DNA from 3 places in the Streptomyces sp. NPDC037288 genome. Region 1 is predicted to be linked to each of the others. Evidence: riboswitches for the same ligand, from Rfam matches in the RefSeq annotation. Region 1 holds a riboswitch; each other region holds the start of a gene.

Evidence for each region. Region 1 has a riboswitch for cyclic di-AMP ahead of ACZ7GZ_RS16580 (M23 family metallopeptidase). Riboswitches for the same ligand answer to the same signal wherever they lie in the genome.
Region 2: another riboswitch for cyclic di-AMP. It lies ahead of ACZ7GZ_RS38065 (M23 family metallopeptidase); the one in region 1 lies ahead of ACZ7GZ_RS16580 (M23 family metallopeptidase).
Region 3: another riboswitch for cyclic di-AMP. It lies ahead of ACZ7GZ_RS17615 (transglycosylase family protein); the one in region 1 lies ahead of ACZ7GZ_RS16580 (M23 family metallopeptidase).

Annotation. Positions count from the first base shown of each region.
Region 1 covers NZ_JBVJVY010000012.1:36,816-47,040, reverse strand. The annotation lists gene ACZ7GZ_RS16605 (DUF6082 family protein) at 1-134, opposite strand, end outside; gene ACZ7GZ_RS16600 (CobW family GTP-binding protein) at 543-1,616, shown strand; gene ACZ7GZ_RS16595 (DNA gyrase/topoisomerase IV subunit A) at 1,613-4,072, opposite strand; gene ACZ7GZ_RS16590 (M16 family metallopeptidase) at 4,454-5,848, shown strand; gene ACZ7GZ_RS16585 (M16 family metallopeptidase) at 5,845-7,233, shown strand; cyclic di-AMP (ydaO/yuaA leader) riboswitch at 7,472-7,632, shown strand; gene ACZ7GZ_RS16580 (M23 family metallopeptidase) at 7,645-8,388, shown strand; gene ACZ7GZ_RS16575 (GntR family transcriptional regulator) at 8,587-9,273, shown strand; gene ACZ7GZ_RS16570 (HPr family phosphocarrier protein) at 9,413-9,694, opposite strand; gene ACZ7GZ_RS16565 (bifunctional acetate--CoA ligase family protein/GNAT family N-acetyltransferase) at 9,872-10,225, shown strand, end outside.
Region 2 covers NZ_JBVJVY010000061.1:4,596-14,820, reverse strand. The annotation lists gene ACZ7GZ_RS38095 (asparagine synthase-related protein) at 1-79, opposite strand, end outside; gene ACZ7GZ_RS38090 (MFS transporter) at 747-2,171, shown strand; gene lhgO (L-2-hydroxyglutarate oxidase) at 2,264-3,493, shown strand; gene trmB (tRNA (guanosine(46)-N7)-methyltransferase TrmB) at 3,507-4,334, shown strand; gene ACZ7GZ_RS38075 (PrsW family intramembrane metalloprotease) at 4,400-5,719, shown strand; gene ACZ7GZ_RS38070 (aldo/keto reductase) at 5,760-6,704, opposite strand; gene ACZ7GZ_RS38065 (M23 family metallopeptidase) at 6,784-7,812, opposite strand; cyclic di-AMP (ydaO/yuaA leader) riboswitch at 7,822-7,968, opposite strand; tRNA gene ACZ7GZ_RS38060 (tRNA-Met) at 8,279-8,352, shown strand; gene ACZ7GZ_RS38055 (dihydrofolate reductase family protein) at 8,400-9,536, opposite strand; gene ACZ7GZ_RS38050 (MarR family winged helix-turn-helix transcriptional regulator) at 9,599-10,132, shown strand.
Region 3 covers NZ_JBVJVY010000013.1:89,249-99,473, reverse strand. The annotation lists gene ACZ7GZ_RS17640 (NAD(P)/FAD-dependent oxidoreductase) at 1-1,065, opposite strand, end outside; gene ACZ7GZ_RS17635 (Ppx/GppA phosphatase family protein) at 1,602-2,567, opposite strand; gene ACZ7GZ_RS17630 (DUF501 domain-containing protein) at 2,564-3,106, opposite strand; gene ACZ7GZ_RS17625 (FtsB family cell division protein) at 3,159-3,635, opposite strand; gene eno (phosphopyruvate hydratase) at 3,751-5,058, opposite strand; gene ACZ7GZ_RS17615 (transglycosylase family protein) at 5,363-6,064, opposite strand; cyclic di-AMP (ydaO/yuaA leader) riboswitch at 6,069-6,242, opposite strand; gene ACZ7GZ_RS17610 (transglycosylase family protein) at 6,440-7,549, opposite strand; gene ACZ7GZ_RS17605 (cytochrome P450 family protein) at 7,694-9,010, opposite strand; gene ACZ7GZ_RS17600 (nucleoside triphosphate pyrophosphohydrolase) at 9,007-10,068, opposite strand; gene ACZ7GZ_RS17595 (SurA N-terminal domain-containing protein) at 10,197-10,225, opposite strand, start outside.

The DNA of each region.
Region 1 (10,225 bases):
AGCAACTGGTCGATCACCCGGCCGATCTCCGCCTCCTGCGAGCCCTCGGCCAGGCTCGCGCGGTGACGGCGCGTCGCCTCCCAGTAGGCGCGCACCACCGGGTTGCGGAACAGGGCCCTCATGTGCCCCGCCATTCGGCTCCCGCCAGCACACCGGCCCGGTAGTGGTGCACCGCGTGGCCTCGGACCCGGTCCCCGGTCGCAGGGACGTGAGACGGAAGCAGGGCTGCGGCGGCGCGGCCCCGTGCACCCGGGGCCCTGGTGACGGCGGTCCGCCACTCGGCAATTTTCCGCGTGGGCATGCCAATCCCCGTCCCGGCCGAACCTGGCGTCCAACGCACAGGAGCCTGCGTCCCGGAGCCGCCAAAGGGACGCGAGGTCACTCACCTCGGTGGCTGACCGGCACCTGCCCCACGCGAAGCGCCGGCAACCGTTCCGTGCAGCCGTGTTCCGTCCCGCTCGTATCCTGGACGCCCAGTTCCTGTCCGTCCGTGCGCCGGGGCCGCGAGCCGGTGTGCGCTGGAATGTCAGAGAGGTCACCCGTTGGGGAACAGCAGCGGTCCGCAGATCCCGGTCGTCGTGCTCGCCGGATTCCTGGGCTCCGGGAAGACCACGCTCCTCAACCACCTCCTGCACCGCAGCGGAGGCAGCCGTATCGGAGCGATCGTCAACGACTTCGGAGCCATCGAGATCGACGCGATGGCGGTCGCCGGCGCCCTCGGCGACTCGACCGTCTCGCTCGGCAACGGCTGCCTGTGCTGTGCCGTCGACGCGAGCGAACTCGACCTCTACCTGGACCGGCTCGCCGACCCGGGCACCGGCATCGACGTGATCGTCATCGAGGCCAGCGGGCTCGCCGAACCCCAGGAGCTGGTGCGGATGGTGCTGGCCAGCGAACACCCGAGGGTCGTCTACGGCGGCCTGGTCGAGGTCGTGGACGCCGCCGAGTTCGACGACACCCGGGCCAGGCACCCTGAGATCGACCGGCATCTGGCCCTCGCCGACCTCGTCGTCGTCAACAAGCTCGACCGGGCCGCGGACGGTGAGCGGGTGCTCGGTCTGGTGCGGTCGCTCACGGACCGTGCCGCCGTGGTCCCCGCCACCTACGGCCGAATCGACCCGGAGTTCCTCTTCGACTGCAGGCCGAGCGAGGAGCGGATCGGGCAGCTGTCCTTCGACGACCTGCACGAGCACGCCGAGGGCGCGGGGCACGCCGAGGGCGCCGGACATCTGCACACCGGCTACGACAGCCTGTCCTTCACCTCCGAGGCCCCTCTGGAACCCCGCCGGCTCATGCGGTTCCTGGACAGCCGGCCCGAGGGGCTCTACCGGATCAAGGGATACGTCGACTTCGGCCCGTACGACCCCCTCAACCGGTACGCCGTGCACGCCGTCGGCCGGTTCCTGCGCTTCTACCCCGAGCCGTGGGGCGCTGCCGGCGACCGCGGTACCCAGCTCGTGCTGATCGGCTCCGGCATCGACCCGGAGGCCCTCGGCCAGGAGCTCAAGGGGTGCCGGAACGACGCCCCACACGCCGACGAACACGGCATGTGGGGCGTCCTGCGCTATGTCCAGGGCTCCGAGGAGGAGCCCGACCCGGAGTCGTACGGGGGCTAGAACACCGGTCCCGCGACCACCGACACCGTCTTCGGCAGCGAGGTGCCCGAGCCGTCCCGGCGCGGGTCCAGCTCCGGCAGCTCCGCCGGGGTGCCGGTCTTCTGCGCCGCGCGGGCGGGAGCCGGTCCCGCCCAGGCCAGCGCCAGGCAGTCCTCGCCCTTCAGGAAACGCTGGCAGCGCACGCCGCCCGTGGCCCGGCCCTTGCGCGGGTACTGGTCGAACGGCGTCAGCTTGGCCGTCGTCTGCACCGAGTCGTCCAGGGTGCCGCGCGAACCCGCCACGGTGAAGACCACCGCGTCGGTCGCGGGGTCGACGGCCGTGAAGGAGATCACCTTCGCGCCCTCGGCGAGCTTGACACCCGCCATACCGCCCGCCGGGCGGCCCTGCGGGCGCACGATGGACGCCTGGAAGCGCAGCAGCTGCGCGTCGTCGGTGATGAAGACCAGGTCCTCCTCGCCGGTGCGCAGCTCCACCGCGCCGACGATCCGGTCGCCCTCCTTCAGCGTGATGACCTCCAACTCCTCCTTGTTGGACGGATAGTCGGGCACCACGCGCTTGACGACGCCCTGCTCGGTGCCGAGCGCGAGGCCCGGCGACGACTCGTCCAGCGTGGTCAGGCAGACCACCGTCTCGTCGTCCTCCAGGGACACGAACTCCGCCAGCGGGGCCCCTCCGGACAGGTTCGGGGCCGTCGCCGTCTCCGGAAGCTGGGGCAGGTCGACCACGTTGATCCGCAGCAGGCGGCCCGCCGAGGTCACCGCGCCGATCTCGCCGCGCGCGGTCGCCGGGACCGCCGAGACGATCACGTCGTGCTTGACGCGCCTGGCGCCCGTCTCCTCCTCGAACGGCTCGCCGGTCGACGTACGGGCCAGCAGACCCGTCGAGGACAGCAGCACCCGGCACGGGTCGTCGGCGACCTGCAGCGGCACCGCGGCCACCGCGGCGCCCGCCGACTCCAGCAGGACCGTGCGCCGGTCGGTGCCGAACTTCTTGGCCACGGCGGCCAGTTCGGCCGAGACCAGCTTGCGCAGCTCCGCGTCGGAGTCCAGGATCCGGGTCAGCTCCGCGATCTCCGCGGTCAGCTTGTCCTTCTCCGCCTCCAGCTCGATGCGGTCGTACTTGGTGAGCCGGCGCAGCGGTGTGTCGAGGATGTACTGCGTCTGCACCTCGCTCAGCGAGAAGCGCTCCATCAGGCGCTCCTTGGCCTGCGCGGAGTTGTCGCTGGACCGGATCAGCCGGATGACCTCGTCGATGTCGACCAGCGCGGTCAGCAGGCCCTCGACCAGGTGCAGCCGGTCGCGGCGCTTGCCGCGGCGGAACTCGCTGCGCCGCCGGACCACGTCGAAGCGGTGGTCGAGGTAGACCTCCAGCAGCTCCTTCAGCCCCAGCGTGAGCGGCTGGCCGTCCACCAGGGCGACGTTGTTGATCCCGAAGGACTCCTCCATCGGGGTCAGCTTGTACAGCTGCTCCAGGATCGCCTCCGGCACGAAGCCGTTCTTGATCTCGATGACCAGGCGCAGGCCGTGTTCGCGGTCGGTGAGGTCCTTGACGTCGGCGATGCCCTGGACCTTCTTCGCGTTGACCAGGTCCTTGATCTTCGCGATGACCTTCTCGGGGCCGACGGTGAAGGGCAGTTCGGTGATGACCAGGCCCTTGCGGCGGGCCGTCACCGTCTCCACCGACACCGTGGCACGGATCTTGAAGGTGCCGCGGCCCGTCGCGTACGCGTCCCGGACGCCCTCCAGACCGACGATCCGGCCGCCGGTGGGCAGGTCCGGGCCCGGGACGTGCTTCATCAGCGCGTCCAGGTCCGCGTTCGGATGGCGGATCAGGTGCCGGGCGGCGGCGATCACCTCGCCCAGGTTGTGCGGCGGCATGTTCGTCGCCATGCCCACGGCGATGCCCGAGGAGCCGTTGACCAGCAGGTTCGGGAAGGCGGCGGGCAGCGCCACCGGCTCCCGCTCCTGGCCGTCGTAGTTGGGTGCGAAGTCGACCGTGTCCTCGTCGATCGACTCGGTCATCAGGCTCGTCGCCTCGGCCTGGCGGCACTCGGTGTACCGCATGGCGGCCGGCGGGTCGTCGTTGCCCAGCGAGCCGAAGTTGCCGTGCCCGTCGACGAGCGGCACGCGCATGGAGAAGGGCTGCGCCATGCGCACCAGGGCGTCGTAGATCGACGCGTCGCCGTGCGGGTGCAGCTTGCCCATGACCTCGCCGACGACACGCGCGCACTTCACGTAGCCGCGGTCGGGGCGCAGGCCCATCTCGTTCATCTGGTACACGATCCGGCGGTGCACCGGCTTGAGGCCGTCACGGGCGTCCGGCAGGGCGCGCGAGTAGATGACCGAGTACGCGTACTCGAGGTAGGAGCCACGCATCTCGTCCACGACGTCGATGTCGAGGATCTTCTCCTCGTACGAATCGTCGGGCGGCGGGGTCTTCGTGCTGCGGCGGGCCATCGCTGCCTGGCTCCTTCTGATCTGTTCGTTCGCCTGCGGGGCGCCTCGTGCCGGTGTCGAGAGGGCGATTGTGCCCAATCCTTCGGGCCTCCGCGCGCTCGCCCTCCCGACACCGACGCGCCCCTCCGGCTCGCTCTTGCTGAAGCGTGGGACGGACCTGACGCCGACCATTGTGGACCGAGGCACTGACAGCCCGTGCCACTACCCGGTCCCGGCGGGCTTCCCGGGCCCACGAGCCGGGTCCGGGGCAGGCTACGTGATCCGCTCTGGGCGTACCTCCCGCGGGAACTTCGCCGAGCCCCCGCACGCTGTGCATACAGTGGCAGGAACGGCAGGAAGACCGCGGTTTCCACAACCGCATCCGCTCGCGAAGGGATGTACATGCCCATGGGTCACACGACCACAGCCGAGGCAGGCTCCGGGGGCCTGACAGCGACCGAGCACCGCCTGGCCAACGGTCTGCGCGTGGTGCTTTCCGAGGACCACCTGACCCCGGTGGCGGCGGTCTGCCTCTGGTACGACGTCGGCTCCCGTCACGAAGTCAAGGGACGCACCGGTCTGGCTCACCTTTTCGAGCACCTGATGTTCCAGGGTTCGGCGCAGGTCAACGGCAACGGCCACTTCGAGCTGGTGCAGGGCGCCGGCGGCTCGCTCAACGGCACCACCAGCTTCGAGCGCACCAACTACTTCGAGACCATGCCCGCGCACCAGCTGGAGCTCGCCCTCTGGCTGGAGGCCGACCGCATGGGCTCGCTGCTCGCCGCCCTGGACGACGAGTCCATGGAGAACCAGCGGGACGTCGTCAAGAACGAGCGCCGCCAGCGCTACGACAACGTCCCCTACGGCACCGCCTTCGAGAAGCTGACCGCCCTGTCGTACCCGGAGGGCCACCCCTACCACCACACGCCGATCGGCTCGATGGCGGACCTGGACGCGGCCACCCTGGAGGACGCCCGCCAGTTCTTCCGCACCTACTACGCGCCGAACAACGCGGTGCTCTCCGTGGTCGGCGACATCGACCCCGAGCAGACGCTCGCCTGGATCGAGAAGTACTTCGGTTCGATCACCGCGCACGACGGCAAGCCCGCGCCGCGTGACGGCTCCCTGCCGGAGGTCATCGGCGAGCAGAAGCGCGAGGTCCTCGTCGAGGAGGTCCCGGCGCGCGCCCTGATGGCCGCCTACCGGCTCCCGCACGACGGCACGCGCGCGTGCGACGCGGCCGACCTCGCCCTGACCGTCCTCGGCGGCGGTGAGTCCTCCCGCCTGTACAACCGGCTGGTGCGCCGCGACCGTACGGCCGTCGCGGCCGGCTTCGGCCTGCTGCGCCTGGCCGGCGCGCCCTCGATGGGCTGGCTGGACGTGAAGACCTCCGGTGACGTCGAGGTGCCGGTCATCGAGGCCGCCATCGACGAGGAGCTGGCCCGGTTCGCCGAGGAGGGCCCCACGCCCGAGGAAATGGAGCGCGCCCAGGCCCAGTTGGAGCGCGAGTGGCTGGACCGGCTCGGCACGGTCGCCGGCCGCGCCGACGAACTGTGCCGGTTCGCGGTCCTGTTCGGCGACCCGCAGCTCGCCCTCACCGCCGTCAAGCGTGTCCTGGAGATCACCCCCAAGGAGGTCCAGGAGGTCGCCAAGGCCCGTCTGCGCCCCGACAACCGCGCGGTCCTGGTCTACGAACCGAAGTCGCCGGAGGAGGTCCCGGACGCCGACGTCCCCGAGGACCCGGAGCAGGAAGCGACCGTAGAGGCCGGTAACGAGAACGAGGAGACGGCCAAGTGACCGAGCTCGCCACCATGGACTTCCACCCCCAGCCGCAGCCCGGCGAGGCCCGTCCCTGGGCGTTCCCGGCGCCCGAGCGCACCGCGCTCGACAACGGCCTGACCGTGCTGCGCTGCCACCGCCCCGGTCAGCAGGTCGTCGCCGTCGAGGTGCTGCTCGACGCCCCCCTGGACGCCGAGCCGGCCGGCCTGGACGGCGTTGCCACGATCATGGCGCGGGCCTTCTCCGAGGGCACCGACAAGCACTCCGCCGAGGAGTTCGCCGCCGAGCTGGAGCGCGCGGGCGCCACGCTCAACGCGCACGCCGACCACCCCGGCGTCCGGCTCAGCCTGGAGGTCCCGGCCTCCCGTCTGGCCAAGGGCCTCGGGCTGATCGCCGACGCCCTGCGCGCGCCCGCCTTCGCCGAGAGCGAGGTCGAGCGGCTGGTCCGCAACCGCCTGGACGAGATCCCGCACGAGCTGGCCAACCCCTCCCGCCGGGCCGCCAAGGAACTCTCCAAGGAGCTGTTCCCGGCGACCTCGCGGATGTCGCGTCCCCGCCAGGGCACGGAGGAGACCGTCGAGAAGATCGACGCCACCGCCGTACGCGCCTTCTACGACCGGTACGTTCGCCCCGCCACGGCCACGGCCGTCGTGGTCGGCGACCTCACCGGCACCGATCTGGACGCGCTGCTCGGTGACACCCTGGGCGCCTGGACCGGCACCCCGGGCGAGCCGCGGCCCGTGCCCCCGGTGAGCGCGGACGACACCGGACGCGTGGTCATCGTGGACCGGCCGGGCGCCGTGCAGACGCAGCTGCTCATCGGCCGCGTCGGCCCCGACCGGCACGACCGCGTGTGGCCCGCCCAGGTGCTCGGCACCTACTGCCTCGGCGGCACCCTCACCTCCCGCCTGGACCGCGTCCTGCGCGAGGAGAAGGGCTACACCTACGGTGTGCGCTCCTTCGGGCAGGTCCTCCGGTCCGCGCCGGACGGCACGGGCGCCTCGATGCTCGCCATCAGCGGCTCCGTGGACACCCCCAACACCGGTCCGGCGCTGGAGGACCTGTGGAAGGTGCTGCGCACCCTCGCGGCGGACGGCCTGACCGACGCCGAGCGGGACGTGGCCGTGCAGAACCTCGTCGGGGTGGCGCCGCTGAAGTACGAGACCGCGGCGGCCGTCGCGAGCACGCTGGCAGACCAGGTCGAGCAGCACCTGCCCGACGACTTCCAGGCGACGCTGTATCAGCAGCTGGCCGCGACGGGCACGGTGGAGGCCACCGCGGCGGTCGTGAACGCCTTCCCGGTGGACCGCCTGGTGACCGTCCTCGTCGGTGACGCCGCCGAGATCAAGGCGCCGGTCGAGGCACTCGGCATCGGCGAAGTGACCGTGGTGGCGGCCGAGTAGGTCACCGCGCGGGCGGCCGAGTAGCGGCACACACGCGTGGGGCCCTGACGACCGACGGGTCGTCAGGGCCCCTTGCGTGCTCCGCTCTCCACCTACCAGATGTCCGGATTGGGGCGGAGGTTGCCCGTCTGCCCTGTGGGATGCGCTACAAAAGCCCGGATCCGTTTGAGATGGGAAAGCAGGCTTCCGTAGCGTCGTCCGGGCTGTTCGTCAGGCAGTGCGCCGCACCCGCGGCACCGGACAGCCATCGCCGAGTCCCCGTACGGCGCGAGCCAGGGGAGCCGGGGACCCACCGTCCCTGGGGTGAATCGGGCGCCCGCGCGTGAGCGAGGGGGTCCGTAGGAGACCTTCCTGCTCCGAACCCGTCAGCTAACCCGGTAGGCGAGAGGGAAGGAAAGGACCAGCCACTTCATGGCGTTCATGTGCGCCACCGGGAAGCACCGCAAGCCCGGCCGGGTCAAGCGCACCACCGCTCAGGCGGCCGGCGTCGCGGCCCTCGCCACCACCGGCGTCATCGGCACGGTCGCGGCGCCCGCGGCGTTCGCCGCCGAGAACACCGCCGAGCAGACCGGCCTCACCCCGGTGGTCAGCGTCGGAGACGACATAGCCGAGCAGATCGACGCGCAGGCCGCCGCCCAGCAGCAGGTCGCCGAGCAGAAGGCGGCCGAGGAGGCCGCGGCCAAGAGGGCCAAGGAGGTCCGCGAGGCCAGGGCGCGCGCCGCCCGCGAGGCCGAGCGCAAGCGTCTGAACGCCTTCGTCGCCCCGATCGCCCACTCCTACGTGTCGACGGCCTACAAGGCCAGCAGCTCCCTGTGGTCCTCCGGCTCGCACACCGGCATCGACTTCCACGCGGCCAGCGGCACGCCCGTCCACGCGGTCGGCGCGGGCACCGTCGTCTCCACCGGCTGGGGCGGCGCGTACGGCAACGAGATCGTGATCCGGATGGCCGACGGCATGTACACCCAGTACGGCCATCTGTCGTCGATCGGCGTCACGGTGGGGCAGCGGGTCACGCCGGGCCAGCAGATCGGTCTGTCCGGCGCGACCGGCAACGTCACCGGTCCGCACCTCCACTTCGAGGCCCGCACGACCCCCGACTACGGTTCGGACGTCGACCCCGTCGCCTACCTCCGCCAGCACGGCGTGGACGTCTGACGCCCCTGGCTCTGCCCGCGCAGCCCCGGCCCGCACCGGCCGGGGCTTTCGCTGTTTTCCGGGACGGACGCCGGACCCGCCGACCAAAAAATATCCATGGATTCCGGCCCGCCGTCGGAATTTCCGAGGTATTGGAATAGAGTCACGGAACACGCGTCCATCGTCGACGTTTCACGGGGATTAAGGCGGAGGTCGGTCATGCGTATTCCGGCGCACTCGGTGTGCACGGCGATCCGGGACGACATCGTCGCCGGTGTCCACGAGCGCGGCGCCCGCCTCACCGAGGAAGTCCTGGCCCGCCGCTACGGCGTCTCGCGCGTCCCCGTCCGCGAGGCCCTGCGCACCCTGGAGGCGGAGGGCTTCGTGGTGACCCGCCGGCACGCGGGCGCGTGCGTGGCCGAGCCGACCGAGCAGGAGGCCGCCGACCTGCTGGAGATGCGCATGCTCCTGGAGCCGCTCGGGGCCGCCCGGGCCGCCCAGCGCCGCACGGAGGCCCACCTCAAGGTGCTGCGCGGTCTGGTCAGGCTCGGTCAGGAGCGGGCCAGGAGGGGGCACAGCGACGATCTGCGCTCACTGGGCGGCTGGTTCCACGAGACGCTCGCCCAGGCCTGCGGCAGCCCCTCGCTGACCGCGATGCTCATCCAGCTGCGGCACAAGATCGCCTGGATGTACGCGGTGGAGGCGCCGCCGAGTCCGGTGGAGTCCTGGGTGGAACACGGCGCCATCGTCGACGCGGTGGCGCGCGGCGACGGCGAGCGCGCGCGGGCGGTCACGGCGCTGCACACCGAGCGTGCGACGGCCGCGCACCGGCTGCGTCGCCCCCGGGCCGCCGAGCGTGTGAGGACTTCGCAACACACCGTAAACATGTCGAGTCTTCGGCATTAACACGGAAGCCGTATACAAAGAAGGGGTATTCGGTGGTCCTGGATTTCCGCTGCCCCTATCCCGTGCGCCCTGAATTCAAGGTCCGGAAAAGGCGGAAGCCGCGCCACCCGGAATGGGTGGCGCGGCTTTCTCGCCTTGCTCAGACGGTCTCGGGCAGCTCTTCCAGGCCCTCGGAGACCAGCTTGGCCAGACGGTCCAGGGCGGCGTCCGCGCCCTCGGCGTCGGAGGCGAGGACGATCTCCTCGCCGCCCTGGGCGCCCAGACCCAGAACAGCCAGCATGGAGGCCGCGTTGACGGGGTTGCCGTCAGCCTTGGCGATCGTCACCGGGACGCCTGCGGCCGTGGCGGCTCGGACGAAGATGGAGGCGGGGCGGGCGTGGAGGCCCTCGGCCCAGCCGACGTTGACGCGGCGCTCAGCCATGTGTTGCTGCCCTTCAGTCTTCAGGGTTGTCTAGACCAGTTTCCCATATCGTGAAGCATGCCCGGAGCGGACCTTCGTCCCGCCCCGCGTGTCGTCGGACCGCGGCCTCGGTCCGACTCCTCGTTCTCCACAGACTGCCCCGCGCCGTTGTCGTACGCGAGCCGTACTCTGGGGCCCATGCAGACCTCGGCGGACCGGCAGGACCGGTACCAGTACCCCGCCCACTGGGAGGCGGACGTGGTGCTGCGCGACGGGGGAACCGCGCGCATCCGGCCCATCACCGTTGATGACGCCGACCGCCTGGTCAGCTTCTACGAGCAGGTCTCGGACGAGTCGAAGTACTACCGCTTCTTCGCGCCGTACCCCAGGCTCTCCGCCAAGGACGTCCACCGCTTCACGCACCACGACTTTGTGGACCGGGTGGGACTCGCGGCCACCGTCGGCGGCGAGTTCATCGCCACCGTACGCTATGACCGCATCGGCGCCGACGGCATGCCCGCCTCCGCCCCCGCCGACGAGGCCGAGGTCGCC
Region 2 (10,225 bases), on a different contig from region 1:
CGTCGTAACCGGTGGCGCCCGCGGTGCCGGTCCCGGCGACGCCCGCGGCGGTGCTGCTCCACCCCACCAACCACCGCATCGACGCCTCCACAGGCTGTGGACAACAGTGCACCGTACGAACCGGATCCCCATGCTGCCATGAAGGGAGCACTGTGGAGGGACGGCGGCACCGGCTTCGATCGAGGGACGTGCACGGTGGACCCAGGTGAGTACGACTCGAATGCGCCCCCCGTACGCTCCCCCAAAACGCCCTTCACGCCGTCAAGTTCCATGGTCGGAGCGGAATCCAACCACGAGCGGCTGGGGCGATTTTCAGCCAAATATGCAGAGCGAAGCGGGAGATGCGCACGCTCCGTACACGCCTGCGAAACACGTGGCGGCGCGGACACGCGCACAGTCCGGGAGGCGGGCATCGCCTCCCGGACCGGTCCGCCACCCGCGGGGATGAAGGTGGCGGTGTCCCCCAGCCCGCTGGATCCAGTACAGCGGGCCGACCCACGCAAGAGCCATGGAACCGCTCCCCCGATGGCCGGAGAAGAGCGCACGGACGGGCGCACGGCCACACGCGCGGGGGCACGCGGCGACAGGCCGTGCACGGTGCGTACAGGACCGCACTTCCGTACGGACCACAATCCCGCCAACCGGAACAATGCCCCTTAACGCTTGGGATGCGGCGAACTACGCTGGGTTTACGAATGCCGCGTGGTTATGCCAGCGCGGCAGCCGTCTGTGTCGAGGGGTGGCGCATGTCCAGGGAGCAACGCGGGCCGAACGAAAAACTCGGCACCGTTCTCGCCCTCGCGGGAATCAGCAACGCAGGACTCGCACGACGCGTCAACGACCTTGGCGCCCAACGCGGGTTGACTCTTCGCTACGACAAGACCTCGGTGGCGCGCTGGGTGTCGAAGGGGATGGTGCCGCAGGGCGCGGCGCCGCACCTCATCGCGGCCGCCATCGGGCAGAAGCTCGGCCGCCCGGTGCCGCTCCACGAGATCGGCCTGGCGGACGCGGATCCCGCGCCCGAAGTGGGCCTCGCCTTCCCCAGAGACGTAGGACAGGCGGTGAGGTCGGCGACGGAGCTGTACCGTCTCGACCTCGCCGGGCGCCGGGCCGGCTCGGGCGGCATCTGGCAGTCCCTCGCCGGATCGTTCGCAGTGAGCGCATACGCAACGCCCGCCTCACGATGGCTGATAACCCCCGCCGACAGCTCGGTCGCGCGGGAGGCGGGCTCCGCCGAGGACTCCGGCGCACCGATCAAAGTCGGCCACAGTGATGTGCGCAAGCTGCGAGAGGCCGCCGAGGACGCCAGGCGGTGGGACTCCAAGTACGGCGGCGGGGACTGGCGTTCGTCGATGGTGCCGGAGTGCCTGCGGGTGGAGGCGGCGCCGCTGCTGCTCGGCTCCTACTCCGACGAGGTGGGCCGCGCCCTGTTCGGCGCCTCCGCCGAACTCACCCGGCTCGCCGGGTGGATGGCCTTCGACACCGGCCAGCAGGAGGCGGCGCAGCGGTACTACATCCAGGCTCTGCGGCTCGCGCGTGCGGCGGCGGACGTTCCCCTGGGGGGCTACGTCCTGGCCTCGATGTCGCTGCAGGCGACGTACCGCGGCTTCGGCGACGAGGGGGTCGATCTGGCACAGGCCGCGCTGGAGCGGAACCGGGGGCTGGCGACCGCGCGCACGATGAGTTTCTTCCGGCTGGTGGAGGCGCGGGCACACGCGCGTGCGGGAGACGCGCAGGCGGCGGGTGCGGCGCTGAAGGCCGCCGAGGGGTGGCTGGAGCGGTCCCGGGAGGGCGACAACGATCCTTCTTGGCTTGGTTTCTATTGCTATGACCGGTTCGCCGCTGATGCCGCGGAGTGCTACCGGGATCTGAAAGCGCCTCGGCAGGTGCGGCGGTTCACCGAGCAGGCCCTGTCGAAGCCGACGGAGGAGTTCGTGCGGTCGCACGGGCTGCGGCTGGTGGTCTCGGCGGTCGCCGAGCTGGAGTCCGGGAATCTCGACGCCGCCTGCGAGCAGGGGGTGCGGGCCGTGGAGGTGGCCGGGCGGATCTCGTCCGCGCGCACCACCGAGTATGTGAAGGATCTTCTGCATCGGCTGGAGCCGTACGGGGACGAGCCGCGGGTGGTGGAACTGCGGGAGAGGGCTCGGCCGCTGCTGATGGCCCCCGCCTGACCCCGGCCCCGGCACGCGGACCCCGCAGACCGACTGCGTTTGAAGGCATTGTCAGTGGCGCAGTGCACTATCGGGAGTGGAGGTGGTGCTCGGTGCTGGTCGGGTCGTACGACTGTGATGTGCTCGTGGTCGGTGGGGGGATCGTCGGGCTGTCCACGGCGTATGCGATCACACGGGCCGCGCCGGGCACGCGGGTCCTGGTGCTGGAGAAGGAGCCGGGGCCGGCCCGGCACCAGACGGGCCGCAACAGCGGTGTGATCCACAGCGGGATCTACTACCGTCCCGGCTCGCTCAAGGCGCGGTACGCGGTGGGGGGCGCCGCCGAGATGGTGAAGTTCTGCGCCGAGTACGGCATCGCGCACGCCGTCACCGGCAAGCTGATCGTCGCCACGGAGCGGGAGGAGCTGCCGCGGCTGCACGCGCTCGTGCAGCGCGGCCGGGAGAACGGCATCCCGGTGCGCGAGCTGGGTGCCGCACAGATCGGTGAGTACGAGCCGGAGGTGCGCGGACTCGCCGCCATACACGTCGGTACGACGGGGGTGTGCGACTTCGTCGGGGTCGCCCGGCAGCTCGCCCGGGCGTCCGGGGCCGAGATCCGGTACGGGGCGCGGGTCGTCCGGGTGGACCGTCGGCCGGAGCGGGGCGTGGCGGTGCTCACCTCGGCCGGGGATGTCGTGCGGGCGCGGGTGCTGGTGAACTGCGCCGGGCTGTACTGCGACGAGGTGGCCCGGCTGACCGGGGACGAGCCCGAGGTGCGGATCGTGCCGTTCCGCGGGGAGTACTACGAGCTGGCGCGTCCGGAGCTGGTGCGCGGGCTGGTGTATCCGGTGCCGGATCCGGCGTTCCCGTTCCTCGGGGTACACCTGACCCGCGGGATCGACGGGGGCGTCCACATCGGGCCCAACGCGGTACCGGCGCTGGCCCGGGAGGGGTACGGCTGGGGAGTCGTGCACCCCCGGGAGCTGGCCGGGACGGTGGCGTGGCCGGGGTCGTGGGCGATCGCCCGGCGGCACTGGAGATACGGCGCGGGTGAGCTGCGCCGCTCGCTGTCGAAGGGGGCGTTCCTGACGGCGGTGCGCCGGTTGTTGCCCGGCGTGGAGGCGGACGACCTGGTGCGGGCCCCTGCCGGCGTGCGGGCGCAGGCGGTGCTGCGGGACGGGACGCTGGTGGACGACTTCCTCATCCGCGAGGGGGCGCGGGCCGTGCACGTCCTGAACGCGCCCTCGCCTGCGGCCACCGCTTCCCTGCCGATCGGGCGGGAGGTGGGGCGCCGGGTGCTGGACATGCTCGGCTCGCAAAGGCGCCCTCCCGGCGGGCCGTAAAATCGGAAGCACTGTGTCTGACTCGCTGAACCTCCCCGAAGCCCCCTCGCCGACTCCGCACACCCCCGGCGTCTCCGTCCGGCATACCCGGACCAAGGGGGAGCCGCGGTTCCCGGACGGGCCCAAGGCCGATCCCGCCGGGTCGCACTTCGAGCGGCGGATCCGGAGTTTCCAGCCGCGGCGCAGCCGGGTGACCGCCGGGCAGGCGGACGCGCTGCAGCGGCTGTGGCCCAAGTGGGGGCTCGACATCGACGGGCAGCGGGTCATCGACCTCGGCGAGCTGTTCGGGAACGACAGGCCGGTCGTGCTGGAGATCGGGTTCGGGATGGGCGAGGCCACCGCACAGATGGCCGCCGCCGACCCGGACACCGGCATCCTCGCCGTCGACGTGCACACCCCCGGGCAGGGCAATCTGCTGGCTCTCGCCGACCGGAACGGCCTCTCCAACGTCCGGGTGGCGAACGGTGACGCGATCATCCTGCTCAGGGAGATGCTCGCCCCCGACTCGCTCGACGGGCTGCGGGTGTACTTCCCGGACCCCTGGCCCAAGAAGCGGCATCACAAGCGGCGGCTCATCCAGCCCGAGTTCCTGACGCTCGCCGCGACCCGGCTGAAGCCCGGCGCGATCGTGCACTGCGCGACCGACTGGGAGCCGTACGCCGAGCAGATGCTCGAGGTGCTCACCGCGCACCCCGACTTCGAGAACACGCAGGCGGACGGCGGTTTCGCGGCGCGCCCCGCGTCCCGGCCGCTGACCCGTTTCGAGGGGCAGGGACTGGACAAGGGACATGTCGTGAACGATCTGCTCTTCCGCCGCGTACCGCACAGCCAGGACCGATAGCGCGTACCGCATCGGGGCCGGTAAACGCTCCAGCCCCTCGCCCCGCCACCGTTAGGGTCGATGCCGTGGCCACCAGTCCTCCGTTTCCGACGTATCCCCCGGGCCCCGAGGGCCTTGTGCTTCACCATCCGCGCTGGTGGCAGCACAGGTGGGTGAGATACGGGACACTGATCACACTGCTGGCACTGTCCGGGCTGGTCATTCTCGCGCTGGTGCGCAGACAGACCGGTACGGAGGGGTTCCTCGTCGGGCTCGGACTGGCCGTGCTGCCCGTGCCGTGGCTCATAGCCGCCTTCCGGTGGCTGGACCGGGTTGAGCCGGGCCCCTGGCGGAACCTGGTCTTCGCCTTCGCCTGGGGAGCGTGCGCGGCGGCGCTGATAGCCATCGTCGCCAACAGCTTCGCGACCAAGTGGATAGCCACCGCGACCGCCGATCCGGCCGGTGCCGACACCCTGGGCGCCACCGTGATAGCGCCCGTCGTGGAGGAGTCCGCCAAGGCCGCCGCCGTCCTGCTCGTCTTCCTCTTCCGCAGACGTGACTTCACCGGGATCGTGGACGGGGTGGTGGTGGCCGGGACCACCGCCACCGGGTTCGCGTTCACCGAGAACATCCTCTACCTGGGTACGGCCTTCGGGACCGACCAGCTCAGCGGCGGCCGCGGCATCGCCTCCGTCACCGCCGCCACCTTCTTCGTGCGCATCGTGATGTCCCCGTTCGCGCACCCCCTGTTCACCGTCCTGACCGGCATCGGCTTCGGCGTCGCCGCGCTCTCCGCCGAGCGGCAGCGTGCCCGGCGGGTGCTGCTGCCGCTCTGCGGTCTGCTGCTCGCGATGAGCATGCACGCCTTCTGGAACGGCTCCTCCACCTTCGGCGAGTTCGGGTTCTTCGCCGTCTACGGCGGATTCATGGTGCCCGTCTTCGGGCTGCTGACCTGGCTCGCGATCTGGACGCGGCAGCGGCAGCTGCGGACCGTGCGGACGGAACTGCCGGCGTATGTGCTGGCCGGCTGGCTGGGGCCCGCCGAGCCGTGCGCGCTCGGGTCGATGCGGGCGCGGCGGGCGGCCCGTGACTACGCCCGCCACCACGCCGGGCGACCCGCGGCGCGCGCCGTGGCGCAGTACGAGGCGTACGCGACGTCGCTGGCGTCTCTGCGGCACCGGGGGCGCAAGGGGAAGGGCGGGGCCGAGTTCGTCGTACGGGAGCGGGAGCTGCTGGACGAACTGTGGAAGCGGAGGGATGTGGCTCGGCCGGCTCTGGAGTATGCGGCCGGGGCGACTGCTCCCGCGCGGATGCCTACGGCGTATTGGCCGGGGTACGGGTATCCGGCGGCGCCGTATCCCGCGTACAAGGCGCCGTATCCCGCGTACAACCCGTACCGGTCATAGACAGCGGCGGGAGAAGGTCAGCCGCCGCTGGCCCGGGAAGTTATGCCGACGCCTCCGTCAGCTTCGCCAGTTCGGTGTCCGTCAGCTTCAGGTCCGCCACCCCCGTCAGCGCCGGGAGCTGGGCCACCGTGCGGGCCGAGGCGATCGGGGCGGTGATCGTCGGCTGGGCGGCCAGCCAGGCGAGGGCGACCGTGGCGACGGGGACCTCGTGCGCGGCGGCGATCTCGTCCAGGGCCGCCAGGACCCGTCGGCCGCGCTCGGATTCCGCGTACCGCTCGGCCCGGTCCGCGCGGGCGCTGTCGACCTTGGCGCCGGGGCGGTACTTGCCGGTCAGGAAGCCCGAGGCGAGGGAGAAGTACGGCACGGCGGACAGGCCCTCGCGGGCGGCCAGGTCCTGCAGCGGGCCCTCGTAGGTCTCGCGGGAGACGAGGTTGTAGTGCGGCTGGAGGGCGACGTAGCGGGCCAGGCCCTCGCGGTCGGAGAAGTCCAGGGAGGCCTGCAGCCGCTCGGGGCTGATGTTGGAGGCGGCGATGTGCCGGACCTTGCCCGCCTTCACCAGCTCGTCCAGCGCGCCGATGATCTCCTCGACCGGCACCTCGGGCTTGTCGAAGTGGGTGTAGTAGAGGTCGATGTAGTCGGTGTCCAGGCGGCGCAGGGAGGCGTCGGCGGCGGCCCTGATGTTGGTCGCGGACAGGCCCTGGTACTCGGGGTGCTGGCTGACCTTGGTGGCGATGACGACGTCGGCGCGGTTGCCGCGGGCCTTGACCCACTTGCCGATGATCGTCTCGGACTCACCGCCCTTGTTGCCCTCGATCCAGGCGGAGTAGGAGTCGGCGGTGTCGATGAAGTTGCCGCCGGCGGCCGTGTAGGCGTCGAGGACGGCGAAGGAGGTCTCCTCGTCGGCGGTCCAGCCGAAGACGTTGCCGCCCAGGGAGAGCGGGAAGACCTCGAGGCCGGAGGAACCGAGTGTGCGCAGAGAAGTCATGCTCGACGTCAACACCGGCGGTGGATGATCGCATTCCACCGCCGGCGCCGATTTCACATGTTTCTCATGGCTGACACGCTCAGGGGTTGAGGCCCTTGTCCCGCAGCCAGGGCGCCGGGTCGATGCCGGCGGCCTGGCCGTCGGGGTGGACCTCGAGGTGCAGGTGCGGGCCGGTGACGTTGCCGGTGGCGCCGATGCGGCCGATGACCTCGCCGGTCGAGACCTTCTGGCCGACCTTGACGTTGATCGAGGACTGGTGGCAGAACCACAGCTCGGTGCCGTCGTCGAGGGTGAGGACCGTGCGGTAGCCGTAGGCTCCGGCCCAGCCGGCCTGGGTGATCGTGCCCCCGTGGATGGCCTTGATGAGGGTGCCGGTGGGGGCGGCGAAGTCGAGGCCGGTGTGGTAGCCGGAGGACCACATGGCGCCGGGCTGGCCGAAGGTGCCGGTGATCGTGTACGAGACGACGGGCAGCTGGTACTGCTTGGCCAGCTCGGCCAGCCGCTTGGCCTCGGCCGCCTTCTCGGCGTCGGCCTCCGCCTTCTCCTTGGCGGCGGTGGCCTTGGCGGCGGCGTCCTTCTCCGCCTTGGCCGCGGCGGCGGCGGTCTGCTTCTCGGCCGCGGCGAGCGCGGCGGCGGTGGCCTTGCTGTCGGCCTTGTTCTGCTGCTGCTCGGCCTGGGCCATGATCCGGTTGCGCAGGGCCTCGCCCGCGTCGGAGTCCTTGCTGTCGGCCGAGGTCACGCCGACGTTGCTGAGCGCGGTGGTGTCGGTGTGGTGCGCGTCGGAGGAGTCGTCGCCGAAGAGGTGGCCGACGGAGTCCAGGTCCGGCAGGGATATGGAGACCGGCGGCTTGCCGGTGTTGGCGCTGGCCATGCCGCCGGCGCCGACCGCGGCGAGCACGCCGACGCCGAGGACGGTGGAGCTGCGCGCGAAGCCGCCGCGCTGCTTGGCGACGCGGTGCCGGCCGCGGACCGGGGTCAGGGAGTCCTCGGTGGGGTTCCACTCCTCCCAGGGGCCCTCTTCGGCGCGGTAGGAGCCGTAGCCGAAGGTCTCGGGCTCGGCCGGCTCGGGCATGAACGGGGCTTCTGGGGCAGGGTGGTTGGACGCCACTCGGGCGTACTCCTTTCCTTCCTCCGCCTACCGGGTTAGCTGACGGGTTCGGAGCAGGAAGGTCTCCTACGCGCGTATACCGGTCACGGCATCCGCGTGATTCACCCCAAGGTGGTGGTTCCCCGGTTCCCTTGCGGGATTCGGCGCGTGCGCACGGAGCCGTCTCTTGTGACGGCTGGGACGACCGCGCTGCGTTATCGAACGTTAATAGACCTGCTGGTCACTTTCCAAGCCGTTCGACTTGATCATTAACGTTTTCCGGCCTGGACTTACCGGTCAGGAGCCCTCCAAAACGGGCGACTTGGCCGGCGTTCAGGAGTCTCGGGGTTTTTGATGGTGACTCAGATGTTATGCGGAGGGCGGTCGTCCGATCACTCTCGGTACAGACGATCTCCCCGTCGGGGCGGCCCGCGGGAAAGCGGTGTGCGCGCCGCCCTGCGGATGGGGTACTCTGGAGTCACAACGACGCGGGGTGGAGCAGCTCGGTAGCTCGCTGGGCTCATAACCCAGAGGTCGCAGGTTCAAATCCTGTCCCCGCTACTGAAGGCCCAGGGCCGGAATCCAGTGGATTCCGGCCCTGGGTGTTTTCAGCGTCCCAGCAGATGCATGTTCGGCGCCTTGGCGAGTCCCTCCAGCTCCGGCAGTACGACCACCTGTGCACCTCCGCCGACCAGGACCCCCGTCCCGTCGGCCGCGGAGACAAACGTGTCCGGCTCCTGCCAGGCCGTGACCACCCGCCGCACCCCCGCCCGCAGGATCAGCTCGGCACACGGCGCCGGCCGCGAGGCACGCCGGGCGCAGGGCTCCAGGCTGGAATACACCGTGGCGGCGGCCAACCGCGGATCCGCCGGATCGATCTTCGCCAGGGCCGCCTCCTCCGCGTGCACCACGGGGTCGCCGCCCTCCCGGGAATGCCCCCGGGCCAGCTCGGTACCGTCGGCGGCGACCACCACCGCGCCGACGCTGAACGCCGTCTCCGAGGGCGGGCACAGCGCGGCCAGGTCGCAGGCGGTGCGCAGCCAGTGGCGGTCGGCGGCGGTGGGGACCGGGCCGGCGCCGGGGGCCGTGGGCTCGTAGCGCATGAGGACCACGTCCTCCATGCGGCGGGTTTCGGCGAGGCGCAGCCGGCCGGCCTGGTAGGCGCCCGGCCCGAACAGGCGGGGGGCGGCCGGGTCGCCGACGAACAGCGGCGCGAGGACCAGTTGGAGCTCGTCGGCCAGGCCCTGCTGGAGCAGTTGGGTGTGGATCGTGCCGCCGCCCTCGACCATCAGGCGCCGTACGCCGCGCACGCCGTGCAGGTGGCCCAGCAGGGCCCGCCAGTCGAGGTCGGGGCCGAGCGGGACGATGTCGGCGGTGCCGCCGAGGAGGCGTGCGGCCTGTTCGGCGCCCTTGTCGGTCGTGTAGACGAGCTTGCCGCCGCCGGTGTGCCAGAAGTGGGCGCCGGGGTCGAGGTCGCCGGTGGCGGTGACGGTCACCTTCAGCGGGTACTCCGGCCTGCCCTCGGCCACGCGGGCCGCGCGGCGCTCGGCGGAGTTGACCAGCAGCCGTGGGTTGTCGGCGCGGATCGTCCCGGCGCCGACCAGGATGGCGTCGACGGAGGCCCGGACGGCGTCGACCCGGTCGAAGTCGGCCGGGCTGGACAGCAGGAGCCGTTCGGGGCCGGTGTCGTCCAGGTAGCCGTCGAGGGAGACGGCGGCGGACAGCAGCACATAGGGGTACGACATCGGCGCGCTCTCCCTGAAAAGTCAGACTTGGTTCAAGTTTGAAACAAACTTACACTGGCGGCATGACGACCCGCTGGCTCACTCCCGAGGAGCAGCGCGCCTGGCGCGCCTACCTGGCCGCCGCCCGGCTGCTGGACGACGCGATCGACCGGAACCTCCAGCAGACGGCCCGCATGCCGCATCTGTTCTACTCCGTGCTGGCCAACCTCTCCGAGGCGCCCGAGCGGCGGCTGCGCATGACCGATCTCGCCGAGACGCTGAAGATCACGCGCAGCCGGCTGACCTATGCGGTGACCCGTCTCGAACGGGACGGGCTGGTGCGCCGGGAGGACTGCCGCTGGGACAAGCGCAGCAGCATCGCCGTGCTGACGGACGAGGGGATGGCCGTGCTGGAGCGTACGGCGCCCGGGCACGTCGAGACCGTGCGCACCACCCTGTTCGACCGGCTCACGCCGGAACAGGTGGGGCAGCTGGAGGAGATCTGCACCGGGATCGCGAGCGGACTGCAGGGGGACGACAGCGCGCCCGGGGCGGAGGACGTGCCCTGGCGGCGCCGGTCGTCCTGCTCCTCCTCGACCCCGGGCCGCACCCCCTGAGTCCCGCCCGGCACACGGAAAGTGATTGCTTTAAGTTTTAAGCATGGGGTAGGGTCCCCGCGTACCGCTGCTTCAAATCTGAAGCACCTTCCC
Region 3 (10,225 bases), on a different contig from region 1:
GTCCTTCTGCGGGAAGCCCCGCATACCGGAGACCACGTTGTCGCCGAGGACGCGCGCCTGGCGCAGCGCGTGCTGGGCGTTCGGCGGGCACCAGGCGTTCTCGTTGCCCGCCTTGCGGCCCACGAGGTCCGGGACCTGCGCGTTGTCACCGGCGGCCCAGATGTAGTCCGTGCCCTTGACCTGGAGCGTGGGCTCGCAGTCGACGTGGCCGCGCGGGCCGAGCGGCAGGCCGAAGCGGGCCAGGGCCGGGTTCGGCTTGACGCCGGCCGTCCACACGATCGTGTTGGAGTCGACCTCGAGGCCGTTCTTCAGCACGACGTGGCCGTCGACGCAGGAGTCCATGGAGGTGGAGAGGTAGATCTCCACACCGCGGCTCTCGAGGTGCTCCTTGCCGTACTGGCCGAGCTTGGGGCCGACCTCCGGCAGGATCTTGTCGGCGGCGTCGACGAGGATGAAGCGCATGTCCTCGCGGGACACGTTCTTGTAGTACCTGGCCGCGTCCCGGGCCATGTCCTCGACCTCGCCGATGGTCTCCGCGCCCGCGAAGCCGCCGCCGATGAAGACGAAGGTGAGCGCCTTGCGGCGGATCTCCTCGTCGTTGGTCGAGTCGGCCTTGTCGAGCTGCTCGAGGACGTGGTTGCGCAGGCCGATGGACTCCTCGATGCCCTTCATGCCGATGCCCTGCTCGGCGAGGCCGGGGATCGGGAAGGTGCGGGAGACCGCGCCCATCGCGATGACCAGGTAGTCGAAGGGCAGCTCGTACGCCTCGCCCACCAGCGGGGCGATCGTGGCGACCTTGCGGTCCTGGTCGATGGTGGTGACCCGGCCGGTGAGGACCTCCGCCTTCGGCAGCACGCGTCGCAGCGGCACGACGACGTGGCGAGGGGAGATGTTGCCGGCGGCGGCTTCGGGGAGGAAGGGCTGGTAGGTCATGTACGACCGGGGGTCGACGACCGTGACGGTCGCCTCTCCGTAGCGCATCTTCTTGAGAATGCGCCGAGCTGCGTACAGGCCTACGTACCCACCGCCTACTACGAGGATCCTGGGACGCTCCGTGGTGCTCATGCCATCGAGTATCCACCCGCCTGGGAGGGGTCGCTCGTGCGCCCCTTCACAAGCTCCGACAGACCCTGTGTTACACTCCGCGACTCGCGTGACGCAGATCATGGCGACCGAGGGGAACCGCAGCATCCTCGGAGCCGTTGTCAATGCCGCGTGAGCTGCCTCTCTCGGCGGCGGGCGGGCGTGTGAGCCGTTCGCAACACCCCCGTCGCCACGCGATCCGAAGGTGTCCCACGACCTCCATCTGAACATGTTCAAGGACGTCTTGGACACCCGAAAGGGCCATCGGACCCCCTTGTGTGCCCCGACCGGTCCGAATTCCTTGTGAAGAACTTCACGAAGTTTTCCGACACCACCTCGCCGAGGGCCCCGGAAGGACCCCGCGGCGGCGCTCAGACGTTATCCGACCTGCTCAGGCGTTGGCTACTCACAAGTAACATCAGGTCCCCCGGTGACGGTCGGCCCGCGTCGCGGAAACGACGGCCCTGGTTCCCCGGGAGGAACCAGGGCCGCTCGGCGTCCCCCAGGCCGGCTGCCGCCTAGCCGACCGCCTCTTCGGCCTCTTCCGCCACCTTGAAGGCGATGCCGTCGAGGATGTCGTGCTCGCTGACGACGACCTCCTCGGCGCCGATCCGCTCCATGATCGCGAGCAGGACCAGGGCGCCCGCGCCGATGACGTCGACCCGGCCCGGGTGCATGGACGGGATCGCGGCGCGCTCGGCGTGCGTGGAGCCAAGCAGCCACTCGGTGATCCCGCGGACGCGGTCGCGGGAGATCCGGGAGTGGTGGATGCGCGCGGAGTCGTACTCGGGCAGCTCCTGGGCGATCGCGGAGACGGTGGTGACCGAGCCGGCCAGGCCCACCAGGGTGTGCGCCTCGCGCAGCGGGACCGTCTGCTCCGCGAGGTCCAGGGCGGCCTCGATGTCGGCCCGTATGGCGGCGATCTGCTCCTCGGTGGGCGGGTCGGAGACCTTGCCGCCCCGCACCAGGTGACGTTCCGTCATGCGCACGCAGCCGACGTCCACCGACCGCGCCGCCCGGACGTGGTCGTCGCCGACGACGAACTCGGTGGAGCCGCCGCCGATGTCCACGACGAGGTAGGGCCTGGTCAGGTCCTTGCGCCCCGCCAGCTCCTTGGTCGCGCCGGTGAAGGAGAACTCGGCCTCCTGGTCGCCGGTGATGACCTCCGGCTCGACTCCGAGGATGTCCAGCACGCCGCGTACGAAGTCGTCCCGGTTCTCGGCGTCGCGGGAGGCGGAGGTGGCCACGAAGCGCAGGCGCTCGGCGCCGTGCTCCTTGATCACGGCCGCGTACTCACGGCAGGCCGCGAACGTGCGCTCCAGCGCCTCCGGGGCCAGCCGGCCGGTGCGGTCGACGCCCTGGCCGAGCCGCACGATCGTCATCCGGCGGTCGAGGTCGACGAGTTCACCGGTCCCGGGATGGACGTCGGCGACCAGCAGACGGATGGAGTTCGTACCGCAGTCGACGGCGGCGACGCGGGTCACTTCTCGTCCCCCTCGTCCTCGGGGTGTTCGAGGGTCACACAGGCACCCTTGCTCCACCACTGCGGCAGCATGGCGAGCGCCTCGTCGCCGAGCGGGTTCACGCCGGGGCCCGCGGCCAGCGAGTGGGCCACCAGGACGTGCAGGCACTTGACCCGGTCCGGCATGCCGCCCGCGCTCGGGAAGCCCTTCAGCTCCTCGATCTCGTCACGGCGCCGGATGTAGTCCTCGTGCGCGGCCCGGTAGGCGGCGGCCAGCTCGGGGTCCGTCTGCAGCCGCTCGGTCATCTCCTTCATCACGCCGTTCGCCTCCAGCGTGCCGATGGCGGAGGACGCCTTGGGACACGTGAGGTAGTACAGCGTCGGGAAGGGCGTGCCGTCGGGCAGCCGCGGCGCGGTCTCCACGACGTCCGGCTGGCCGCACGGGCAGCGGTGCGCGATGGCCCGCAGGCCCCTCGGCGGGCGGCCGAGCTGCTGCTTGAAGGCCTCGACGTCCGCGTCGGTGGGCTCGGTGCGCAAAGTGGGCGGCGGGGGCGTTTCCATGACTGCTCTTCGAAGCTTTCTGTCGGTTACGGCCAAAGGCCGGCGTTACTGCTCACTGGTCGGAGGCGTCGGACTTGTCGACCCCGTCCCAGACGTTCGCGTACCAGGGCCGGTGGGCGGCCCGGAGGTCGGTGCGGGACTGCTGGGCCGCGCCCGGGTCGACGACCACGTACCCGGTTTCGCCGGGCTTCACATAGTGCAGCCGGCGCCGGATCTGCTGCTCGGCGTAGGAGTCGTCCTGCCAGCGTGCCTTGAGGTCGCGCAGCTGCTCGACCCGCTTGCGGGCCTGCTCCTGCTGGCGCTGGAGGTCGGCGATCTCCGCGCGCTGGGAGACGTACTGCCGCATCGGGTAGGCGAGCGCGACGATCATCGAGCACAGCACCAGCGCGAGCAGCGCCGCCCGGCCGGTGAGCCGGGAGCGGCGGGCCTGCCGCTTGGTCTGGGAGCGGTAGACCCGGGCCGCCGTCTGCTCGCCGAGCAGCCGCAGCCTGGTCGCGGTGGAGAAACGGTCGCGGTCCTTCACGGCCATGTGGCTCTCCGCCTCCCCTTGCCTTGCGCGTCACACGTGCGTACGTCCCCGGACACGGTACGGGACCGGGTCCGGGGACGTACGTATGACTGGCTAATACTTAGCCCGGGTTGCGTCAGCCCTTGGAGACGTCGATGTGGCCGCGGAAGCGCGGGAAGGCGCTGCGGCCCGCGTACACGGCGGCGTCGTCGAGGATCTCCTCGATGCGCAGCAGCTGGTTGTACTTGGCGACACGCTCGGAGCGGGCCGGGGCGCCGGTCTTGATCTGGCCGCAGTTGGTGGCGACGGCCAGGTCGGCGATGGTGACGTCCTCGGTCTCGCCGGAGCGGTGGGACATCATGCACTTGAAGCCGTTGCGCTGGGCCAGCTCGACGGCGTCCAGGGTCTCGGTCAGCGAGCCGATCTGGTTGACCTTGACGAGGAGGGCGTTGGCGGTGCCCTCCTCGATGCCACGGGCCAGCCGCTCGGGGTTGGTGACGAACAGGTCGTCACCCACCAGCTGGACCTTGTCACCCAGACGGTCGGTGATGACCTTCCAGCCGGCCCAGTCGTCCTCGAACAGCGGGTCCTCGATGGAGACGAGCGGGTAGGCCGCGACGAGCTCCTCGTAGTACTCCGTCATCTCGGCGGCGGAGCGCTCCTTGCCCTCGAAGAGGTACTTGCCGTCCTTGTAGAACTCGGAGGCGGCCACGTCGAGGGCGAGGGCGATCTGCTGGCCGGGGACGTAGCCGGCCTCCTTGACGGCCTCGAGGATGAGGTCGAGGGCCTCGCGGTTGGAGCCCAGGTTCGGGGCGAAGCCGCCCTCGTCGCCGAGGCCGGTGGACAGGCCCTTGCCCTTCAGGACCTTCTTCAGGGTGTGGTAGACCTCGGTGCCCCAGCGCAGGGCCTCGGAGAAGGACTCCGCGCCGATCGGGGCGATCATGAACTCCTGGATGTCCACGTTGGAGTCCGCGTGCGAGCCGCCGTTGAGGATGTTCATCATCGGCACCGGCAGCAGGTGCGCGTTCGGGCCGCCCAGGTAGCGGAAGAGGGGGAGGTCGGAGGCCTCGGAGGCGGCGTGGGCGACGGCGAGGGAGACGCCGAGGATGGCGTTGGCGCCGAGGGAGCCCTTGTTGTCGGTGGCGTCCAGGTCGAACATGGCCTGGTCGATCAGGCGCTGCTCGGTGGCGTCGTAGCCGACCAGCTCCGGGCCGATCTGCTCGATGACGGCGAGGACGGCCTTCTCGACGCCCTTGCCCTGGTAACGGTTGGGGTCACCGTCGCGCAGCTCGATGGCCTCGAAGGCGCCGGTCGAGGCGCCGGACGGGACGGCGGCACGACCCGTGCTGCCGTCGTCGAGGCCGACCTCGACCTCGACCGTGGGGTTGCCTCGGGAGTCCAGGATTTCCCGGGCTACGACGACGTCGATGGACGGCACGAGCATCTCCTTCTTGGATGTGACGCTGGAAGTGCGGGGCTTGCTGCCTTACGGCTGTGCCTTGCGACTAGAGCCTAACCGTCTCCGGGGGATCGGCCACCGACCGACCGCCCCGTGGACGGGGAGGCACACGCAGACGGTACCCATTGTTCATGAACGGAACAAAGGGTGGATGCAGAGGGCACGCACATGGGCACGCGCACGGGCGCGCGGGGCGCGCGCAAAAGACCCCGCCCCGGCGCGTACGGGGGAACACGCGCCGGGGCGGGGAGCCCGTGGGGACGGGGGCGGGCCTGAGTGCCGCTGCCGCTTACTTCAGGTGCAGCTGCTGGCCCGGGTAGATGAGGTTCGCGTCCTCGACGATGTCCTTGTTCAGCTGGAAGAGCTTCTGCCAGCCGCCCTGGACGTGGTGCTCGACGGCGATGGAGCTGAGGGTGTCACCGGTGACGACCTTGTACTCGCCGTCACCCTTCTTGACCTTCTTGCCGGTCGGGGTGGTGACGGTCTTGCTCTTGGCCGGGGCCGTGCGCTCGGCGGAGCGGGAGGCGGCCTGCTGGCCGGAGCGCGTGGCGGTGCTGGGCGCGGTGGTCTTCGACGAGGTGGTGTTCGAGGGGGCGCTGGGCGCGGAGCCGTTGTACGCGGCGCCCGACAGGCCCGTGCCGCAGACCGGCCAGGCACCCTTGCCCTGACCCGCGAGGACCTTCTCGGCGACGGTTATCTGCTGCGCCTTGGTGGCGAGGTCGGCGCGCGCGGCGTAGGCGGTACCGCCGTACGCGGCCCAGGTGGAGTTGGTGAACTGCAGGCCGCCGTAGAAGCCGTTGCCGGTGTTGATGGACCAGTTGCCGCCCGACTCGCACCGGGCGACCGCGTCCCACTCGGAGGCGGTGGCGGCGGAGGCGTTGCCGGCCGCCATCAGCGGGGCGGCGACGGCTGCGCCGGTGACACCGGCGAGCGCGATGACACGGGTGGCCTTGGACGGACGACGGTGCTTGCCCTTGCCGGAAAACAGCATGGATCGATCCCCTCACCGACGCCTGCGAGGTGAGCTGTCGGGTTCGGGCCGGTTGAGTTGCCCGGCCGCGCACTCGCTCTCGCGAGGCGCGGCTTCACCCCCAGCCGGTGCCGGCGTCAACCGCCGGATCCGGCACTTACCTTGGGTCCCCCGCTCCTGCCTGCGGCGCTTGACGCGACGACTGTTCCCGGGCAACCGCTGGCAGGATTCGGCGTTGCGACTGCCGGGGCTCGTGGTGACGAGCGGTCCTGACCGTAGACACGTGATCGAGGGAATTTCAAAGACGATCAGGGCTTCTGAGACTCATCCCACACTTTCACCGAAACGGACATCAGCGGCGAAACGGGGCGTCAACTACCGCTGGTTTTCGCCCTCTTAGGAACCGATTTCCAGGGTCTGACCGGCGGTGATGTGGTTCGGGTCGGCACCGATGACGCTCTTGTTCCCGTCGTAGAGCGCGTGCCATCCGCCGTCGACGCCCAGGGAGTCGGCGATGGAGGCGAGGGTGTCCCCCTCGCGGACGGTGTAGGCACCCGCCGTGCGACCGGCGTGACGGCCGGAGGAGGGGGTGTTCTGACCGTTTGTCACCGTTTCGTCCGCACTCCCACCACGGTGACGTCCGCCACTGCTGAGCGTGCCGGTGTCGACCAGGCTCCACGAACCGGCGGACTGCTGGTAATTGTCCGATTCGTCGGTACCGGGCGTTGCCGTCGGCGAGCTGCCCCCGTCCTGGGAGCCGCCACCTCCGGTCGAGCCGGACTTGCCGGTCTTGTCGGACTTTGGGGCGCTGGTTCCGGTGGAGCCGCCGGTCGCGTCCGGGGTCTTTGCGGCGTGGTGGCTCCGCTGCGGAGCCGGCGTGGTGCTCGAGCCCGAGGAGGAGTCAGGGGCATCAGAACCGGAGGAATCCGAGCCGGAGGAACCGGAGGCGGAGGAACCGGGGGCGGAGTTGGAGCCGGAGCCGGAGTTGGAGCCGGAGCCCGGGTCGGAGTGGGAGCCGGAACCGGGGTCGGATGCCGATGACTCCGGCAGACCGGCCGAGCCGGAGGTGTCACCCGAGCCGGAGGTGTCGCCGGAGCCGCCGACGCCGGTGTCGACGTCGACCGAAGCGGAGTTGGAGGTCAGACCGGAGAGCAGGGCGCAGGTGGCCCACGGCTTGGTGCCCTGGTCGGCGAGGATCTTCTCGGCGACGGCTATCTGCTGCGAGCGGCTGGCCTGGTCGGCGCTGTCGGCGTACTGCGTACCGCCGTACTTGCCCCAGTCGTCCTGCGAGATCTGCAGGCCGCCGTAGTAGCCGTTCCCGGTGTCCGCGCTCCAGGAGCCGCCGCTCTCGCACTCGGCGACCTTGTCCCAGGTGGTGCCGTCGGCCGCGTTGGCGCTCGCGGCGCCGAGCAGCGGGATGGCGATGGCGGAGCCGGTCACTCCGGCCGCGACGAGGAGGGCCGGAGCCTGACGGGGGCGACGGTGACGACCGTTCCCGGAGAGCATGCGGAAGCCTTTCGTGCGACAGCAGGACCGGCGCGGCGCACTGGAATCCGTCGCCACGCTGATGGGTGAACGTATCGGCAGACGATCACTTGTCACAAGTTAATGCCGCGCAGATCACGTGAAGATCACAAAGTTGAACGCCCTTCATGTTCCCCGTCGCCCGGCTGCGCCGGCGGCCGGTGTGAACTCCACGGGCAGGGTGCGCAGGCCGCGCATGATGAGCCCGCCGCGCCAGCGCAACTCGTCCGGATCCACGGCGAGCCGCAGGTCCGGCAACCGGGTGAGCAGGGCGGCGAGCGCGGTCTGGCCCTCCAGCCGGGCGAGGGGCGCGCCCAGGCAGTAGTGGATGCCGTGGCCGTAGCCGAGGTGCTGGTTGTCGCGGCGGGCGAGGTCCAGCACGTCCGGGTCGGCGAACCGCTCCGGGTCCCGGTCGGCCGCCGCGAGCACGACGAGCACCGGGTCCCCCGGCGCGATGTCCTGGCCGCCGATGGTGAGCGGCTCGGTGGCGAACCGCCAGGTGGCCAGCTCCACCGGCCCGTCGTAGCGCAGGAGTTCCTCCACCCCTGTCTCCAGCAACTCACGTTCCCCCACGGCCAGGCGGTCCTGGAGCCGCGCGCGCTGCTCGGGGTGGGTGAGCAGGGCGTAGGTGCCGTTGCCGATGAGGTTGACGGTCGTCTCGAAGCCGGCGAACAGCAGGATGAACGCCATCGCCGCGGCCTCGTTCTCGGTGAGGTGCTCGCCGTGGTCGGAGGCCCGGATGAGGCCGGAGATGAGGTCCTCGCCGGGCGCGGGCTCGGCGGGCAGCGCCTCGCGCTTCTTGTGGATCAGCTCGGCGAGGTAGCCGCGCATCTTCTTGACGGACCGGGCGACTCCGCCCCGCGGCCCTCCGCCGTGCCGGATCATCATGCCCGCCCAGTCCCGGAAGTCGTCCTGGTCCTCGCGCGGGACACCGAGCAGGTCGCAGATGGCGTAGATGGGCAGCGGGAAGGCGAACTCGTGGATGAGGTCGGCGGAGCCCTTCTCGGCGAACCGGTCGATGAGGTGGTCGGTCAGCTCCTGGACCCGGGGGGCGAACTCGGCGACCCGGCGCGGGGTGAACGCCTTGCTGACCAGGCGGCGCAGCCGGGTGTGGTCCGGCGGGTCGATGTTCAGCAGATGGGTCATCAGCTCGGCCTTGCGCTCGCCCGGGATGCCGGTCTTGCCCCTGGCGTGCGCGGGCTCGTCGTGATGCGCGGGGTTCTTGCTCAGCCGCTGGTCGGCCAGGGCCTGCCGGGCATCGGCGTACCGGGTGACCAGCCAGGCCTCGACCCCGCTGGGCAACCGCGTCCGGTGCACCGGCGCGTGCGCGCGCAGCCAGGCGTAAGCCGGGTAGGGGTCGGTGGCGAACTCCCAGGTGAACAGGGTGGGAGCGGAGTCCGGGGTGGAGTCGGGGGCGGTCTGGGGGTGGTGCTGGTCGGTCACTCCCCGACCGTATCCGGACTCGGGTGGGCCTCCGCGTCCCGGTGGCCACCGCGCTCCGCGCGTATCGCTTCCGGCGCGACTCCCTCCGCCTCCCGGACCGCGTCCCGGTACGCGCGCGCCGCCGCCCGCAGGGCCGCCTCCGGGTCCACGCCGTCCGCCTCGGCACGGACCGCGAGCGCGAGCAGTTCGTAGCCGATGCCCTCGCCGCGCGGCAGGCGGACGTCCAGGCCCGCCGTGCGGGCGCGGGAGGCGAGCTTGGCGGCGAGGGCCAGTCCGGGCTGGCCGAGCGGGACGCCCTCCGTGACCGAGGTGCGCCGCTTCTCCTCGGCCTTGGTGCGCAGCCAGTGCTCCTTGACGTCCTCCGGCGTCTCGGCCTTCTCGTCACCGAAGACATGCGGGTGCCGGTGGACGAGCTTGGCGACGATGCCGCCGGCCACGTCGTCGACGGAGAACGGCGCGTCCGGGTGCTCCTCGGCGATCCGGGAGTGGAAGACGACCTGGAGCAGGACGTCGCCCAGCTCCTCGCGCAGCTCCTCCCGGTCGCCCGCCTCGATCGCCTCGACCAGTTCGTACGCCTCCTCCAGGCCGTACTTGGCCAGGCCCTCGTGGGTCTGCCGGGACGACCAGGGGCATTCGGCGCGGATGCGGTCCATGACCTGCACGAGGTCCAGCAGACGGGCGCCGGGCAGGTCGTAGGAGGCCGGCAGCAGCTCCAGCTCCGGCATGGAAACGCGGCCGGAGCCGGCCAGCCGGGCCAGGCCGTCGGTGAGCGCGGGCTCTCCCTCGCCGGTGGCCACGACGACGACGGTCCGCCCGCCGGCGCAGGCGTCGACCAGCTCCTGCGCGGTGGGGGACGCCTCCTCCACCGCGGTCCCGGCCTCACGCAGATACGGCAGCTGCGGATGCGCCCCGTCCGCGCACAGCACGGCGTCGGCGGCACGCAGGGCCTGCCAGGCGGGCCAGGACAGCAGGCCGGGGGCGACACGGTGGCTGGTGGTGAGCAGGACGATGCGACCGGGGTCGGCCGGGGCGGCGAGGTCGGGGCTGGAAGCGTTCACGGTCCGAACGTAACCCACGGCGGGCAGGAGCGGATTCGGTTATCCACAGGGCGGGGACGATCGTGTGATCGTATGACCGATGCAGGGTGCCCGAACGTCCTCGGCCGGCGGCGTCCGGCCCGGCCGCGCTAGGCCGTCACCGGCTGCCCGTCGCCCG